Regions from separate parts of the Streptomyces sp. SP18CS02 genome, predicted to be linked through region 2. Evidence: riboswitches for the same ligand, from Rfam matches in the RefSeq annotation. Region 2 holds a riboswitch; the other holds the start of a gene.
The links. A riboswitch is a leader RNA that binds a small molecule or an ion and turns the genes downstream of it on or off. The one in region 2 is predicted to bind glycine.
Positions count from the first base shown of each region.

Region 1: it holds a riboswitch for glycine, as region 2 does, so the genes downstream of both, gcvT (glycine cleavage system aminomethyltransferase GcvT) here and gcvP (aminomethyl-transferring glycine dehydrogenase) in region 2, are expected to answer to the same signal.

Region 1 is NZ_JAQYXC010000303.1:268,551-277,344, forward strand. Features, by position in the region: gene PUR26_RS32195 (ABC transporter substrate-binding protein) at 1-1,018, opposite strand, end outside; gene PUR26_RS32200 (ABC transporter permease) at 1,080-2,084, opposite strand; gene PUR26_RS32205 (enhanced serine sensitivity protein SseB C-terminal domain-containing protein) at 2,745-3,533, opposite strand; gene PUR26_RS32210 (enhanced serine sensitivity protein SseB) at 3,611-4,351, opposite strand; gene PUR26_RS32215 (AAA family ATPase) at 4,443-5,108, opposite strand; glycine riboswitch at 5,274-5,367, shown strand; gene gcvT (glycine cleavage system aminomethyltransferase GcvT) at 5,517-6,641, shown strand; gene gcvH (glycine cleavage system protein GcvH) at 6,721-7,095, shown strand; gene glyA (serine hydroxymethyltransferase) at 7,121-8,377, shown strand; gene PUR26_RS32235 (L-serine ammonia-lyase) at 8,546-8,794, shown strand, end outside.
Region 2 is NZ_JAQYXC010000291.1:331,339-340,132, reverse strand. Features, by position in the region: gene PUR26_RS24235 (FHA domain-containing protein) at 1-297, shown strand, start outside; gene ftsR (transcriptional regulator FtsR) at 315-1,061, shown strand; gene PUR26_RS24225 (bifunctional nuclease family protein) at 1,115-1,588, shown strand; gene PUR26_RS24220 (MerR family transcriptional regulator) at 1,829-2,419, shown strand; gene PUR26_RS24215 (DNA polymerase IV) at 2,500-4,071, shown strand; gene PUR26_RS24210 (PRC-barrel domain-containing protein) at 3,975-4,364, opposite strand; glycine riboswitch at 4,479-4,578, shown strand; gene gcvP (aminomethyl-transferring glycine dehydrogenase) at 4,755-7,640, shown strand; gene PUR26_RS24200 (DUF5999 family protein) at 7,789-7,995, opposite strand; gene PUR26_RS24195 (hypothetical protein) at 8,349-8,794, opposite strand, start outside.

The DNA of each region.
Region 1 (8,794 bases), on a different contig from region 2:
TCTGCGGGAAGACCGCGTAGCGGATGAAGCCGGAGACCGGGTTGTCCAGATTGCCCTTGTGCTCCTTCAGCGCCTTGGTGCGGCCCTGCGGGGACATGCCGGTCTGGTTGATGTCGAGGTGGTAGTCGCCGTTGATCAGGCGGTTGTCCATCTCGTTGGCGTTGGAGAACAGCGTCAGCGAGATCTTGTCCGGGAGCGCCTTGCGGACCGGGTCCGAGGACTGCTTCCAGTTGGTGTTGCGGACCAGCTCCAGCGACTTGTTCGGCGTGTACGACGCGAACTTGTACGGGCCCGAGGAGAACGGCTTGAGGCCGTACTTCGACTTGGTGTCCATGTCCTGGCGCACCGGCGAGGACGAGGTGAGCGCGAGGATGTCCTCGAAGTCGCTGTTGGGCGAGGGGAGCTTGAAGATGATGGTCTTCGCGTCCGGCGTCTCGATGGCCTTCAGGCCCAGCTTGTCCGGCGCGGTGTCCTTGTACGGGCCGGGGTACTCCTTCTTCGGGTCGAGGATGTCCCGGAGGTAGACCGGACCGCCGGAGAGCACGTCCTGTGCCCACTGGCGCTCGATGCCGTACTTGATGTCCTGGGAGGTGATCGGCTTGCCGTCCTCCCAGGTCGAGCCCTCACGCAGGGTGTACTTGTACGTCTTGCCGTCGGGCGAGATCTCGGCCCGTGCCGTGGCGAGGTCGGGGGTGAGCTCCGTACCGGCCTTGCCCGGCTCGGTCTTGAAGGTGACCAGCTGGCGGCTGTAGTAGCGCATGAAGTTCCAGGCGAAGCCGTAGTAGCCGCGCGTGGTGTCCCACGAGTCGGCGTCCTGGGCGCCGGCGAACTTCAGCGTGCCGCCCTTCTTGTCCGACGCGTTGGCGACCTTGTTGTTGGCCGCGTCGAAGCCGGCCGCGCCCTTCTTGTCACCATTGCCGCCACCGCCGCCGCACGCTGCCGTGGTCAGCAGCGCCGCGACCACGGCAGCAGCTGCCACGGCCTGCTTGCGCCGCCCTGAAGTGGGTTGGGTAGTCACGATCTCGGATCCTCCGTGTGAGTAGCGGCCTGCGGATAACAGGGCTTGGGGGTACGGCAGTTCAGCGCGAGCCCTTCGGGTCGAGCGCATCGCGTACGCCGTCGCCGAAGAGGTTGAAGGAGAGCACGGTGATGAAGATGGCCAGACCCGGGATCACCATGAACATCGGGTCCGCGTCGAAGTAGTCCACCGCGTCGGAGAGCATGTCCCCCCAGGAGGCGGTGGGCGGCTTGACGCCCACACCGAGGAAGCTGAGCGCGGCCTCCGTGAGGATGTTGGTGGGGATCATCATCGTCGTGTACACGACGATCGGCGCGACGAGGTTGGGGAGCAGCTCCTTGACGAGGATGTAGGTGCGTCCCGCTCCGAGACTGCGGGCCGCCTCCACGTACTCCCGCTCGCGCAGCGAGAGGGTCTGGCCGCGCACCACACGGCCGATGTACGGCCAGCCGAAGAAGCCGATCACGAGGATCATCACCATCACGCGCACGCTGGTGCCGGTGAGACCGAGCAGTTCGTTCGGCATGACGGAGACCAGCGCGATGATGAAGAGCAGCTGCGGGAACGACAGCAGCATGTCCATCACACGGCTGATGGTGGCGTCCACCCATCCGCCGAAGAAGCCCGCGAGGATGCCGAGGACGGTGCCGAGGACGACGGCGACGACGGCCGACAGGAAGCCGACCAGCAGGGAGATCCGGGCACCGTAGACGATGCGGGCGAACACGTCGCGGCCGTTGACCGGCTCGATGCCGAACCAGTGCTCACCGCTGACGCCGCCGAAGGACCCGATGGGGGTCGAGAAGAGCGGGTCGATGAGGTCTTCGTGGTGCTCGTCGGGCGACTGGCCGACGAGCGCGGTGATCACCGGCGCGAGGAGCGCCACCACGATCAGGAAGAGCACCACGGCGCCACCGGCGAGAGCCAGTTTGTCGCTCTTGAGGCGCTCCCAGGCGATACGGCCGGGAGAGCGGCCCTGCACCTGCTTTCCCTCGGAGACGCCTGCCGCTTCCGCGGCGGCGCTCGGGGCGGCTTCCGCAGTCGGCTCGTGCAGTGGTGCCGTCATCTGGCAGGGACCCCTCTCAACCGGCGGTGGCCGGCCCGCACTTGCCGCTCGTGGCGGCGTGTTCCGTCCGTCGTACTCAGTCGCACGCAGGGGCGAATCCACCCCTTGGAGCGGGAGTCTTCAACGCGGTTGCGATCCGTTACCAGACTTGACGGGGAATGGATGCGCAAACGTGATGCTGTCTGGGGAGTTCCGTTATCCGAACGTCCGTGAACGCGGGCCGGACGTGGGGCAGTTGCGTCCTAAGGGGTACGCGCGTAGATGTGCCGTACTTGTCTCATCAGGTGACATCAGACCCGGGCACCTGGCACGAAAACGCCACCAGGGCGGTCAAGTCACTGTGCCCACCGACGGTTCACGCAGCGCACGGGCATCGGTGGCGGCGCCGGCCCGCGCGGTCGGCGGGCTCGACGATCCCTCGGGCGCCGCCGGGGGGCGCGCGTGCGGAGGAAGGCCCGCGTGCGTGGAAGGCCCGCGGGACAGCGGAGAGCACGGGGCGCGGGGGGGCGCGCCATGGGGTGGCGGTGGCCGGAACCCGACGGAGGGGCGGGACGGGCTCGCACCGCGCGGCGTCAGGAGGCGCGGCGCCGGGCCGGGCGGTCCCCCCGGCGGCCGGACGTCACCCGCCGGGCGTCAGGCGCCCTGCCGGTACGCGCCCGGTCAGTACGCGCCGCGGGCCGGCGGGTACCCGTACCCGGCGGCGGGCACGACCGGGGCCGTGGCGTGCGCCTCCCGGTCGTAGAAGGGCCGGGTGTTGGCCCGCAGCCACATCGTCACCGGGTCGTACTCGTCGGACATCGCGACCGTCGAGACGGGCAGGCCGTCGGGGACGGCCCCGATCGACTGCTGCATCATCGCGCGCACCGCGTCGACGGACGCCTGGCCGGTGTCGTACAGGTCAAGGCCGATGGCGAGGTACGGGGAGCCGAGGGCCGGCTGCACCCAGGCGCGGCGCAGCGCCCGGACGGCGGGCGTGCGGTGGGCGTTCTGCGTGAGCTGGGCGTAGAACTGCGGGATCTGGATCGCCGGTTCGGACAGCCGCAGCGGCCCGGCGGGCATCCGGTCGAGACCGGTGGCGATCCGGCGCAGGTCGGGCCACGGGATGCCGACGCCGCCGCCGGGGGCGTGCGGATTGAGCCAGATGCCCCAGCGGTCCGGGTAGAGGGCGCGGGCGATGTCGCGGCCGGTGATCACCTCGTGGGCGCGGTTCCAGCCGGAGGCGGCGAGCTCCTGGGCGGAGGTGACGCAGGGGGCGTAGCCCAGGCCGTCGACCTCCATGTTCCCGTACTGCGCGTCGGGCGAACCGGCCTGGCCGTGCCAGAGCAGCATCCACACCGGGCCGTCGGCGAGGGCGTGCAGCAACGCCTCGTACGCGTCGTACCGCCCGGGGGTCACCTGGCGCAGCTTGTGCTCGACCTGTCCGGCCGCCCCGGTGCCTGACGCACTCACCCTGGTCCCCGCCCCTCTTACGTCCACCGGACCAGCTTAAGCGGCCGGGCCCGCCACGGACTCGTTCCCCGTACGTCCTACCGCTGGTAGAACGGCCGTACCTTCGCCAGCATCCAGTCGCCCACCGGATCCTGCGCGATGTCGAGCAGGACCAGGTTGACCGGCCACGGCACCTGGGCAGGACCGCCCCGGCCGAGCGCCCGGCCGAGGGCGTCCATCGGTACGTCACGGTCGACGCCCTCCCAGGAGGAGAGCTGGACGCCGATGAACAGCGTCGGGCTCCCGCCCTCGATGCTCGCGAGGGCGCGGCGGGCGGTGAGGACCGTGCCGGCGGCCTGGAACTCCTCCGCCGCGGCCGCCAGGAAGTCCACCGGGTCGTCCTGCCAGTCGGGCTCGAAGAGCCGCACACGGGCGCCGCTCGCCGCCCCGTCCAGCGGGGTGCGGCCGGCCCGGCACAGCTCGGCCACGGCGGGCGGCGGCAGCGGGGCCCCGACGGCGCCGCCGGGGTTCACGGCGATGCCCAGCTGCGGCGGGAGCCCGCGGGCGAACTCGACGGCCGGGGCGACGGTGAAGGGCGTATGGGCGCCCACGCAGTGCTCGAACTGCTGCCGGGAGCTGAAGACCGGTACGTAGGGCAGGCCGTCGATCTCCAGGGTGGGCAGGTCCAGGCTGGGGCTGTCGGGCCCGCCGCCGTTGGGCAGGGGGACCCAGACGCGGCTGCGGCCCAGCACCTCGACGAGCCGTGCGCCGGATCCGGGGTTGCCGAGCGAGGCGGTCAGGACCTCTTCGAGCTCGTTGCCCGGCCATGCGGTGACCACTGCGTCCACTGGTCCTCCTCCCTCCGCGCCGCCCGGCCCGCTTCGCCGCGCGGCACCCCCTGTGCTTGCCGCAGCACCCTAACGCGCCGGACTACGGAAAGCCGATGCGCGTCAGGACGCCGGCCGCGGGGCGGTCCAGGAGCACCGCGGAGGCGCAGCCGCCCGGCAGGACGCCCTGCTCGGCGTCCCGCACCAGTCTGCCCACCGCTCTGCGGTGCCGGGCGAAGGCGTACCCCGAGACGCCCCGCCCCCGCTCCCGCTGCCCCGCCCGGGCCTCGTGGGCCGTGACGTCCAGCAGGACCAGGTGCAGGGCGCGGCCGCGGCGCCGGGCCTCGCGGGCCAGCCAGCGGCGCACCCAGGCCTGTGTGCCGCAGTCGTGGACGACGAGGCTCGCCCCGGAGCGCAGCCGGCGCCACAGCCCCGCGTAGTGCGAGACGCGGACCAGGGGGCGGTAGACCGCGTACGGCAGGAAGGCCGGCATCCGCGCGTCCCAGCGCTCGCGGGCGTCCTGGGAGTCGATGCCGAGGCCCGCGGCGGCCCGGCGGATCAGGGTGGACTTGCCGCTTCCGGGCAGTCCGGAGACGACCACCAGGTCACCGGCGGCGAAGGACAGCGTCCGGGGGCAGCGCCCGGCCCGCTCCCGCAGGTCCCGCAGGACCGGGGCGGCGGCGCGCCGCCGGGCGCGCAGGCGGGGCCGGGCGGGCCGGGCGGGCACTCCCGCGGTCGTGGCGTAGACACCGGTCCGCTGCAACGTCATCGCTTCTCCCCCTGCTCGGGCTCGGCTTCCCCGACCCTTGCCCAAGAAGTGTAAAGAAAGGGTAATGAGGCACAAGCGATTTGCCGGGGACACCCCTCGTGCAATGATGTGCGCGCCAAGAGCAGCACAGTCGTGCGACTGGCCCACAACCTCATACCGGCCGCTTGAATCCGCGCGGGAGAGTCCCGGGGCACGCCCCGGGCGCCGAAGGAGCAAGTCCCTCCCTTGAATCTCTCAGGCCCCGTACCGCGTGGATGAGGCAGATCTGAAAAGCGAGCCGCCGCGGCGGCTCCACCCAAGGTGCAAGCCGAGCCCGCCCGGGCACTCTCGGCGAACCTCTCAGGTTCCGATGACAGATGGGGAGGATCGTCCTCGCCAGCCATGTCCTGGGACCCGGGAGCCACATCCATGAGCACTGCCCCCCGTCTGACCGCCCTCGACGCCCTGCATCGTTCGCTGGGCGCGACCATGACCGACTTCGCCGGCTGGGACATGCCGCTCCGGTACGCGAGCGAGCGGGACGAGCACAACGCCGTACGCACCAGGGCGGGCCTCTTCGACCTGTCCCACATGGGTGAGATCACCGTCACCGGCCCGCAGGCGGCGGCCCTCCTCGACCACGCCCTGGTGGGCAACATCGGCTCGATCGGCCCCGGCCGGGCCCGCTACACCATGATCTGCCAGGAGGACGGCGGGATCCTCGACGACCTGATCGTCTACCGGCTGGGCGAGTCCGGCGCCCCGGAGTACATGGTCGTCGCGAACGCGGGCAACGCCCAGACGGTGCTCGACGCCCTGACCGAGCGGGCCGCCGGCTTCGACGCCGTCGTCCGCGACGACCGCGACGCGTACGCGCTGCTCGCCGTCCAGGGCCCGGAGTCCCCCGGCATCCTGAAGTCGCTCACCGACGCGGACCTCGACGGTCTGAAGTACTACGCCGGCCTGCCGGGCACCGTCGCGGGCGTGCCCGCCCTCATCGCCCGCACCGGCTACACCGGCGAGGACGGCTTCGAGCTCTTCGTCGAGCCGCTCCACGCCGAGCGGCTCTGGCAGGCGCTGACCGAGGCGGGCCGGGACGTCGGCCTGATCCCCTGCGGGCTCTCCTGCCGCGACACGCTGCGCCTGGAGGCGGGCATGCCGCTGTACGGGCACGAGCTGACCACGGGGCTGACCCCCTTCGACGCGGGGCTCGGCCGGGTGGTCAAGTTCGAGAAGGAGGGTGATTTCGTCGGCCGTGCGGCCCTGGAGGCCGCCGCCGAGCGCGCCGTCGCCAGCCCTCCGCGCAAGCTGGTCGGCCTGATCGCCGAGGGGCGCCGGGTGCCGCGCGCGGGCATGCAGGTGGTCGCGGACGGCCGGGTGATCGGCGAGGTCACCTCCGGCGCGCCCTCCCCCACGCTGGGCAGGCCGATCGCCATGGCGTACGTGGACGCGGCGCACGCCGCGCCCGGCACCCCGGGTGTCGGGGTGGACATCCGCGGTACCCACGAGCCGTACGAGGTCGTGGCGCTGCCGTTCTACAAGCGCCAGAAGTGACGTTCCGGTCCCCGGACGTGACCCCCCGCACAACAGCCCCGTTCACCAGCACTCCCCCGCGTACAGGAGAATTCAGGTCATGAGCAACCCCCAGCAGCTGCGCTACAGCAAGGAGCACGAGTGGCTGTCGGCCGCCGAGGACGGCGTGTCGACGGTCGGTATCACGGAGCACGCGGCGAACGCCCTCGGCGACGTCGTGTACGTGCAGCTCCCCGAGGTCGGCGCCACCGTGACCGCGGGCGAGACCTGTGGTGAGCTGGAGTCGACCAAGTCCGTCAGCGATCTGTACTCCCCGGTGACCGGTGAGGTCGTCGCGGCCAACCAGGACGTCGTGGACGACCCGTCGCTGGTGAACTCCGCCCCGTTCGAGGGCGGCTGGCTGTTCAAGGTGCGCGTTTCCGGCGAGCCGGAGGACCTGCTCTCCGCCGACGAGTACACCGACTTCGCCAGCTGACCAAGAGACCCGTAGGGACCGCCTGATGTCGCTTCTGAACACCCCTCTCCATGAGCTGGACCCGGACGTCGCCGCCGCCGTCGACGCCGAGCTCCACCGTCAGCAGTCCACCCTGGAAATGATCGCCTCGGAGAACTTCGCTCCGGTCGCGGTCATGGAGGCCCAGGGCTCCGTCCTCACCAACAAGTACGCCGAGGGCTACCCCGGCCGCCGCTACTACGGCGGCTGCGAGCACGTCGACGTGGCCGAGCAGTTCGCCATCGACCGCGTCAAGGACCTGTTCGGCGCGGAGTACGCGAACGTGCAGCCGCACTCCGGCGCGTCCGCGAACCAGGCCGCGCTGTTCGCGATCGCCCAGCCCGGTGACACGATCCTGGGCCTCGACCTCGCCCACGGCGGTCACCTGACGCACGGCATGCGCCTGAACTTCTCCGGCAAGCAGTTCAACGTGGTCGCCTACCACGTGGACGACGCCGGCCTGGTCGACATGGCCGAGGTCGAGCGCCTGGCCAAGGAGAACCGGCCCAAGGTGATCATCGCCGGCTGGTCGGCGTACCCGCGCCGGCTGGACTTCGCGGCGTTCCGGCGGATCGCCGACGAGGTCGGCGCGCACCTGTGGGTCGACATGGCCCACTTCGCGGGTCTCGTGGCGGCCGGTCTGCACCCCAACCCGGTCGAGTACGCGGACGTGGTCACCTCCACGACCCACAAGACGCTCGGCGGCCCGCGCGGCGGCATCATCCTCGCGAAGAAGGAGTTCGCGAAGAAGCTGAACTCCTCGGTCTTCCCCGGTTTCCAGGGCGGCCCCCTGGAGCACGTGATCGCGGCCAAGGCCGTCTCCTTCAAGATCGCGGCCTCGGAGGAGTTCAAGGAGCGCCAGCAGCGCACCCTGGACGGCGCCCGCATCCTGGCCGAGCGCCTGGTCCAGGCGGACGTCACCGAGCACGGGGTGTCCGTGCTCTCCGGCGGCACCGACGTGCACCTGGTCCTGGTCGACCTGCGCAACAGCGAGCTCGACGGCCAGCAGGCCGAGGACCGCCTCCACGAGGTCGGCATCACGGTCAACCGCAACGCCGTCCCGAACGACCCGCGGCCCCCGATGGTCACCTCGGGCCTGCGGATCGGCACGCCGGCCCTGGCGACCCGCGGTTTCGGCACGGAGGACTTCACCGAGGTCGCCGACATCATCGCCGAGACGCTGAAGCCGTCCTACGACGCCGACGCGCTGAAGGCACGGGTCACCGCCCTCGCGGCGAAGCACCCGCTTTACCCTGGTCTGTAACCTTCAAGCAGCACTACGGACACCTTCGTCCGTTAGGTACGTAACAGACTGAACTGCGGGGCACCGCGCACACTGGACAGTGAGTGCGGTGCCCCGCCTCTTGCCCCATCGCGTTGCCCCTGCACCACCCCGGCAGACAGCGACGTCTACCAACCCAAGGAGTCTCCCGTGGCCATCTCGGTCTTCGACCTGTTCTCGATCGGCATCGGCCCGTCCAGCTCCCACACGGTCGGCCCCATGCGGGCCGCCCGGATGTTCGCGCGCCGTCTGAAGAACGAGGGCCTGCTGGCCCACACCGTCTCGATACGCGCCGAGCTGTACGGCTCCCTGGGCGCCACCGGCCACGGCCACGGCACCCCGAAGGCGGTCCTGCTGGGCCTGGAGGGCGACTCTCCGCGCACGGTGGACGTCGAGACG
Region 2 (8,794 bases):
CTCCTGGTGGTGCGGCGCGGCCCGAACTCGGGCAGCCGCTTCCTGCTGGACGGTGAGCTGACCACCGCCGGACGGCACCCGCAGAGCGACATCTTCCTCGACGACGTGACCGTGTCGCGGCGTCATGTGGAGTTCCGCAGGGCCCAGGACGGCAGTTTCACCGCCTCGGACGTCGGCAGCCTCAACGGCACCTACGTCAACCGGGAGCCGATCGACTCGGTCGTCCTGGCGAACGGCGACGAGGTGCAGATCGGCAAGTACCGGCTCGTCTTCTACGCGAGCCAGCGAGGCGTGTGACCCGGCAGGGAAGGCCTATGCTGCGAACTTCGGCTGGCGGTGCCGGTCACGGCGCCGCCGGCTCGGCTGATCAGCTGGTGAGCATCGGTACGGTGCTCAACCAGCTGCGCGAGGAGTTTCCCGAAGTCACCATCTCCAAGATCCGGTTCCTGGAGGCGGAGGGGCTCGTCGAGCCGCAGCGGACCGCTTCCGGATACCGGAAGTTCGGTCCCGGGGATGTCGAGCGGCTGGCCCAGATCCTGCGCATGCAGCGGGATCACTATCTGCCGTTGAAGGTCATCCGCGAACACCTGGACGCCCTCGCACGCGGCGAGCAGGTCGCGCTGCCGGCCCCCGGGCCCCAGCGCGACCTTCTGGACGGCGGTCCCTGGGAGCCCGGCCTGGACCGTCCCACGGTCGCCCGGGTGGGCAGGGCCGAGCTCCTGGCGGCCGCCGAGGCCGGTGAGGACGAGCTCGCCGAGTGGGAGTCGTACGGTCTGATCACCCCGGAAGCGGACGGCGGGTACGACGCGGAGGCCGTGACGGTCGCCAAGCTCGTCGCGGACCTGAGGAGATTCGGTATCGAACCGCGCCATCTTCGCGCGGTGAAAGCCGCCGCCGACCGCGAGGCGGGACTGGTCGAACAGGTGGTCGCGCCCCTGCGCCGGCACCGTAATCCGCAGACCAGAGCCCATGCCGAGGCGACAGCCAAGGAGATGGCGGCCCTCTCGGTGCGGCTGCACGCGGCCCTGGTGCAGACGGCTCTCGGGGTCAGGTTGCACTGATCTTGAGGGGGCCCGACTACCCAAACCGGTCCGGCACGTCCTAGGGTTGCTGTGTGAACGAGCTCGATGTTGTCGGTGTCCGGGTCGAGATGCCCTCCAACCAGCCGATCGTGCTCCTGCGTGAAGTGGGAGGCGACCGGTACCTCCCCATCTGGATCGGTCCGGGGGAGGCGACGGCCATTGCCTTCGCCCAGCAGGGCATGGCCCCTGCCCGGCCGCTCACGCACGACCTCTTCAAGGACGTGCTCGAGGCCGTGGGTCAGGAGCTGACCGAGGTGCGCATCACCGACCTGCGGGAAGGTGTCTTCTACGCGGAGCTTGTCTTCGCCAGCGGGGTCGAGGTGAGTGCCCGGCCGTCCGACGCCATAGCGCTCGCCCTGCGCACCGGTACCCCGATCTTCGGAAGCGACGGCGTGCTCGACGACGCCGGGATCGCCATCCCGGACGAGCAGGAGGACGAAGTGGAGAAGTTCCGCGAGTTCCTCGACCAGATCTCGCCCGAGGACTTCGGGACCAACAGTCAGTGACCTCGCCCGTCTGCCCCGGCCACCGTCGGCCCGAGCCGTGACCGGCGGGCGTGACGTCTTCTCCGTGGCCTGATCTTGGGGGCGCCATCGGCGCATTCGAGTAGCCTTTCCCGGAATCGGGATACGGGAAACCACTCTCAGGGTGATTATCACTCGGCGTGCCGAGTGTGGCGATCGTTGACGCACCCCGAGTGACTGCCTACCGTCGAGATGGCAGGTCTAGGACGGAGGGTCGGCGTGATGAGCAGCGGCGACGGTACGGCGGCGAGCGGGCCGTACCCGCTTCACGGAAGTGCGGCCGAACCGCTTCACGGCGACGCGGCCGACCCGGACACCGAGACCATCGGCTATCGGGGTCCGACCGCCTGCGCGGCGGCCGGGATCACATACCGCCAGCTCGACTACTGGGCCCGTACGGGGCTGGTGGAGCCGAGCGTGCGGGCCGCCTACGGATCGGGCACCCAGCGGCTCTACAGCTTCCGTGACGTGGTCGTTCTGAAGATCGTGAAGCGATTCCTCGACACGGGGGTCGCCCTGCAGAACATCCGGGCCGCGGTTCAGCACCTGCGTGCCCGGGGCTTTCGCGATCTGGAGCGCATGACGCTGATGAGCGACGGCGCCACGGTCTACGAGTGCTCCTCCCCGGACGAGGTCGTGGACCTGCTCCAGGGCGGCCAGGGCATCTTCGGCATCGCCGTCGGCGTGGTGTGGCGGGACGTCGAGGCGGCGCTGTCGCAGCTGCACGGCGAGCGCGTCGACACGGGCGAGACGCTGATCGGGCCGAATCCCTCGGACGAACTGGCCAGGCGCCGGCGTGACAAGGCCGTCTGACCGGGACCGCGGACGAGCCCGGGCGGCCGGTCGTACACGGGTGCGAGCCATTGTCAGTGGCGTAGTGCAGCATCAGTGATGTGAGAGCAGCGCCGACGATCCTGCATCTGGACATGGATGCCTTCTTCGCCGCCGTCGAACAGGCGGCGAAGCCGAGTCTGCGCAAAAAGCCCGTGGTGGTCGGCGGGCTGGGGCCGCGCGGTGTGGTCGCGACGGCGTCGTACGAGGCCAGGCGGTTCGGGGTGCACTCGGCGATGCCGATGGCCCAGGCCCGGCGGCTCGCGCCGAACGCCGCGTACCTGGTGCCGCGGTTCACGCTGTACCGGGCCGTGAGCGAGCAGGTCATGGAGCTGCTGGGGCGGCTCTCGCCGCTGGTGGAGCCGCTCAGCCTGGACGAGGCGTTCGTGGACCTGGAGGCGGGGGGATCGGCCCATGACGCCGCGACGGCGCGGGAGGCCGGTGAGCGGCTGCGCAGGGACATCTACGGGGCCACGGGGCTCAGCGGGTCGGTGGGGCTGGCGGGGTCCAAGATGCTGGCGAAGATCGCGTCGGAGGAGGCCAAGCCCGACGGGCTGCTGCTGATCGAGCCCGGCACGGAACGAGAGCTGCTGGGGCCGATGCCGGTGCGCACCCTGCCGGGCGTGGGGCCCGCGACCGGCGAGCACCTGCGACGGGCGGGCATGACCACGGTGGCGGACCTGGCGGAGGCGGGCGAGGACGAGCTCGTACGGCTGCTGGGGAAGGCGCACGGGGTGTCGCTGCACCGGATGGCCCGGGGGTACGACGACCGGCCCGTGGTGGCGGAGAGGGATGCCAAGTCCGTGTCGGTGGAGGACACCTTCGACGTGGACCTGCACGACCGGGTGCGGGTGCGCATGGAGGTGGAGCGGCTGGCCGACCGGTGTGTGCGGCGGCTGCGGGCCGCGGGGCGCTCCGGCCGGACGGTGGTGCTGAAGGTGCGGCGGTACGACTTCTCGACGCTGACCCGCTCGGAGACGCTGCGCGGCCCGACGGACGATCCCGGGGTGGTGCGCGAGGCGGCGGGGCGGCTGCTGGAGGCCGTGGACACCACGGGCGGGGTGCGGCTGCTGGGCGTGGGCGTGTCGGGGCTGGCCGACTACACGCAGGAGGATCTGTTCGCGCAGGCGGCCGCCGCCGACGAGGCGGCCGTCCTGGCGGCGGGCGGCCCGTCCGACGCCGCCTCGCCCGCGACCGCCGACGGACCGGCCCACCGTCGGCCCCACGGCCACCCCGAGGGGCCGGGGGCTCAGGCGGGCCGGCCGGGAGGTGCGGCCGGGGACAGCGGTGCCCGGGCGGCCGAGGGGGCCCGCCCCGACGAGGAGCGGCACGAACGGCGGTGGCCGGCCGGGCACGACGTGCGGCACGCCGATCACGGTGCGGGGTGGGTGCAGGGCAGCGGGGTGGGGCGGGTCACGGTGCGGTTCGAGACGCCGGGATCGGCTCCGGGGCGTGTGCGGACGTTCTGGTCGGACGATCCGATGCTGGAGCTGTCGGATCCGCTGCCGCTGGTGCCGGGGGAGTCCCGGCACCCCGGTCAGTCGTCCTGTCCGGCCAGCCTGCCGAAGTCGCGGTCGGAGGCGGCGGAGGGGGGCGCGGAGTCCTCCGGCGGGGAAGGCAGGTCGATTCCGTAGTGGTGGTAGAGCTGCAGCTCCTGTTCGGGGGAGAGGTGGCGTCCGACGCCGAAGTCGGGCGCGTCCTTGATCAGGGCCCGCTCGTAGGGGACGTGCAGGCCGTCGTCGGCGAGCTCGCTGGGGGCCAGGGGGACGAAGGCGTCACGGCTGAACAGACCCGTGCGGACGGCCGCCCACTCCGGCACGCCCGTCGCGTCGTCCAGATACACCTCGTCGATGCTGCCGATCTTGTGCCCGTTGCGGTCGAAGGTCTTGCGGCCGATCAGGCTGCGCGGATCGATATCGGTCTGCACGGTCCCTCCAACTGGTCGCAACAGTTCCGTCAACACTACGAAAGTGCACAACGGTGACCTCGGCCACTTGAGGGATCGTGATCCGACCTCGCTGGTAGTCTGGCTAGCGGCTGCTGACCCCGTGCGGGAGAGTCCTCTGGAGAAACCTTTCGGAGGCGCCGAAGGAGCAAATCCTCCCCGGAATCTCTCAGGCACCCTGTACCGCACGGACGAGGTCACTCTGGAAAGCAGGGCGGGCGTCGGACGGCATCCGCTCTCACCGACGGTGAAAGCCGGACCGCCCTGTGGCGTCCGGTGAAGCTCTCAGGTTGAGATGACAGAGGGGGAGGCCGTCCGGGCACCCGCGCCGTGGTGCCCCTCGCAGGTCGCATCGACCAGGAGGCCCCCCGCATGACCGCCAACCGCATTCCGCTCTCCCAGCTGGAGCGAGGCATCCCCTTCGAGCAGCGCCACATCGGACCCGACGCCGAGGCCCGGGCCAAGATGCTCGCGCAGGTGGGCTACGGGTCGCTCGACGAGCTCACGGCCGCCGCGGTTCCGGACGTCATCAAGAGCGCCGAGGCGCTCGGGCTGCCGGAGGCCCGTACCGAGGCCGAGGTCCTCGCCGAGCTGCGCTCGCTGGCCGACCGCAACCAGGTGCTCGCACCGATGATCGGCCTGGGCTACTACGGCACCTTCACCCCGCCGGTCATCCTGCGCAACGTCATGGAGAACCCGGCCTGGTACACCGCGTACACGCCGTACCAGCCGGAGATCTCCCAGGGCCGCCTGGAGGCGCTCCTCAACTTCCAGACCGTGGTGGCCGATCTGACCGGTCTGCCCACCTCCGGCGCGTCGCTGCTCGACGAGGGCACCGCGGCCGCCGAGGCCATGTCGCTCGCCCGCCGTGTGGGCAAGGTCAAGGACGGCGTCTTCCTGGTCGACGCCGACGCCCTGCCGCAGACCATCGCCGTCATCGAGACCCGCGCCGAGCCGACCGGTGTCGAGGTCGTCGTCGCCGACCTGAGCGACGGCATCCCGGCCGAGATCGCCGAGCGCGGGGTCTTCGGCGTCCTGCTCCAGTACCCCGGTGCCTCCGGCGCCGTGCGCGATCTGAAGCCGGTCATCGAGCAGGCGCACGAGCTGGGCTCGATCGTCACCGTCGCCGCCGACCTCCTGGCCCTCACCCTGCTCGCCTCGCCCGGTGAGCTGGGCGCCGACATCGCCGTCGGCACCACGCAGCGCTTCGGCGTCCCCATGGGCTTCGGCGGTCCGCACGCCGGCTACATGGCCGTACGCGAGAAGTTCGCCCGCAGCCTCCCGGGCCGGCTCGTCGGCGTCTCCGTGGACGCGGACGGCAACAAGGCGTACCGCCTGGCACTGCAGACCCGCGAGCAGCACATCCGCCGTGAGAAGGCGACCAGCAACATCTGTACCGCGCAGGTGCTGCTCGCCGTCATGGCCGGCATGTACGCCGTGTACCACGGCCCCGACGGCCTGAAGGCGATCGCGCGGCGCACCCACCGCTACGCCGCCATCCTCGCCGAGGGCCTGCGGGCGGGCGGGGTCGACGTGGTGCACGACTCGTACTTCGACACCCTCACCGTCCGCGTGCCCGGCAAGGCCGCCCAGGCCGTCGCCGCCGCCCGCGAGGGCGGGGTCAACCTCCGCCTCGTCGACGCCGACCACGTCTCCGTCGCCTGCGACGAGACCACCGGGCGTGCGCAGCTGGCCGCCGTCTGGGACGCCTTCGGGGTGCACGGCGACATAGAGGCACTGGACGCCCGGACGGCCGAGGCGCTGCCCGAGGGCCTCCTGCGCACCGACGCCTACCTCACCCACCCGGTCTTCCACGCGCACCGCTCCGAGACCGCCATGCTGCGCTACCTGCGCAAGCTGGCCGATCGTGACTACGCGCTGGACCGCGGCATGATCCCGCTCGGCTCCTGCACGATGAAGCTCAACGCGACCACCGAGATGGAGCCGGTCACCTGGCCGGAGTTCGCGCAGATCCACCCCTTCGCCCCGGTCGACCAGGCGCAGGGCTACCTCACCCTCATCCGTGAGCTGGAGGAGCGCCTCGCGGAGGTCACCGGCTACGACAAGGTGTCGGTCCAGCCCAACGCCGGTTCGCAGGGCGAGCTCGCCGGTCTGCTCGCGGTGCGCGCCTACCACCGCGCCAACGGCGACGACCGCCGCACCGTCTGCCTCATCCCGTCCTCCGCGCACGGCACCAACGCCGCCAGCGCCGTGATGGCCGGCATGAAGGTCGTCGTGGTGAAGACCGCCGACGACGGCGAGGTCGACATCGCGGACCTGCGCGCCAAGATCGAGCAGTACCGTGACGAGCTGTCCGTACTGATGATCACCTACCCCTCCACGCACGGTGTCTTCGAGGAGCACGTCGCCGACATCTGCGCGGCCGTGCACGACGCCGGCGGCCAGGTGTACGTCGACGGGGCCAACCTCAACGCCCTGGTCGGAGTGGCCAAGCCGGGCAAGTTCGGCGGCGACGTCTCGCACCTGAACCTGCACAAGACCTTCTGCATCCCGCACGGCGGCGGCGGCCCGGGCGTCGGCCCGGTCGGTGTGCGGGAGCACCTCGCCCCGTACCTGCCCAACCACCCCCTCCAGCCGACGGCCGGGCCGGAGACGGGCGTCGGCCCGATCTCGGCCGCCCCGTGGGGCTCGGCCGGCATCCTGCCGATCTCCTGGGCGTACGTCCGGCTCATGGGGGGCGAGGGACTCAAGCGGGCCACGCAGGTCGCCGTCCTGGCGGCCAACTACATCGCCAAGCGCCTGGAGCCGCACTACCCCGTGCTCTACACCGGTCCGGCAGGGCTGGTCGCGCACGAGTGCATCGTGGACCTGCGCCCGCTGTCCAAGGCCACCGGCGTCAGCGTCGACGACATCGCCAAGCGCCTGATCGACTACGGCTTCCACGCGCCGACCATGTCGTTCCCGGTGGCCGGCACGCTGATGATCGAGCCGACCGAGAGCGAGGACCTCACCGAGCTCGACCGGTTCTGCGACACGATGATCGCGATCCGTGCGGAGATCGAGAAGGTCGCGTCCGGCGAGTGGCCCGCCGACGACAACCCGCTGCGCAACGCCCCGCACACGGCGGCCGCGCTGGGCGGCGAGTGGAAGCACGCCTACACCCGTGACGAGGCGGTCTTCCCGGCCGGGGTCTCGGCCGCGGACAAGTACTGGCCGCCGGTACGCCGGATCGACGGGGCGTTCGGCGACCGCAACCTGGTCTGCTCGTGCCCGCCGCTGGACGAGTACGACAACTGAGGCGTAGGCCCGTCGGCAGGAGCGTCGGTCGGTGAGTACGCCGACCGACGCAGGCGGCACAGGAGATGCCTGACGGGCAGGCATGCGTCGGGGCCGGTACGGAGGAGAACTCCGGGCCGGCCCCCTTCGTGTCCGTGCGGCTCCGCCCTCAGGCCGCCGTCATGATCTGCGTGGTGCTCAGCGGCCGGTGCGGCGCGATGATCTGTCCGTCCGGCAGGAGCTCACCGGTGTCCTCGAAGAGCAGGACGCCGTTGCACAGCAGGCTCCAGCCCTGTTCCGGGTGGTGAGCCATCAGACGAGCGGCCTCCCGGTCCGCGGAGTCGGCTGTCGGGCAGGCTGGCTGGTGCTGGCACATGGCTGGGTTCTTTCGCTGCGGTGTGGTGTCTGTCCTGCGGCTCGATGCGGTGTTCATGGCCGCCCCCCGTTGTCGGTGGTCCGTTCCAGTGTTGCCCTACGGGCGTCGATCCGCAGGGATTTCGCGGCAGCACTTCCTACTGCTTAATGACGTATCACTCGCGCGGATGGTTCAGCTCAACCGCACTGTCCCTTCGGGTGGTTCGTATGGTCGGATCGGGCTAGTCCGTACGGACCCGGCCGCGACAGCACAGTGCCCCGCGGCCGGAGCGCACGCGGGGCACTGCGGGTCTCACCGGCTCGCGTGGCGGGCCGGTGACCGGCTGGGCCCGGGACCGGATCCCGGGGGTCGGGTCAGGCCGTGGAGCCGAGCAGCGGCGGCGGCACGAGTCTCAGCGACAGGACCGGCAGCAGGTCGGCGACCCGGTGCGGGAAGTGCGCGGCGATCCCGGGCGGCGCCGGCGCCAGCGGGACCAGCAGGTCCGCCGGGGCGGGGGTGCCGACGGAGGGGTCCGCCTCCGTGTCGCCGTGCAGCCAGAGCGTCAGCATGTACAGATCGGGAATCGACAGCAGGCGCGGTTGGTAGGCGGTCTGCATCGCCTCCGCCTGGCGCAGGGCGCGTTCGGTGGAGGTGAGGTAGGGGCCTTCGAAGAAGTGCGAGAAGGCCCAGCCGTCCGGAGTGAGCATGGTGTCCCCGGCGGCGACGGCGCGATCACCGCCGCGGATCAGGAACCGCCAGCCCGTGAGCCTGGTGCGCGGTGCGCCGACGGCGGCAACGGCCTGGTCGCGTACGTCCAGTA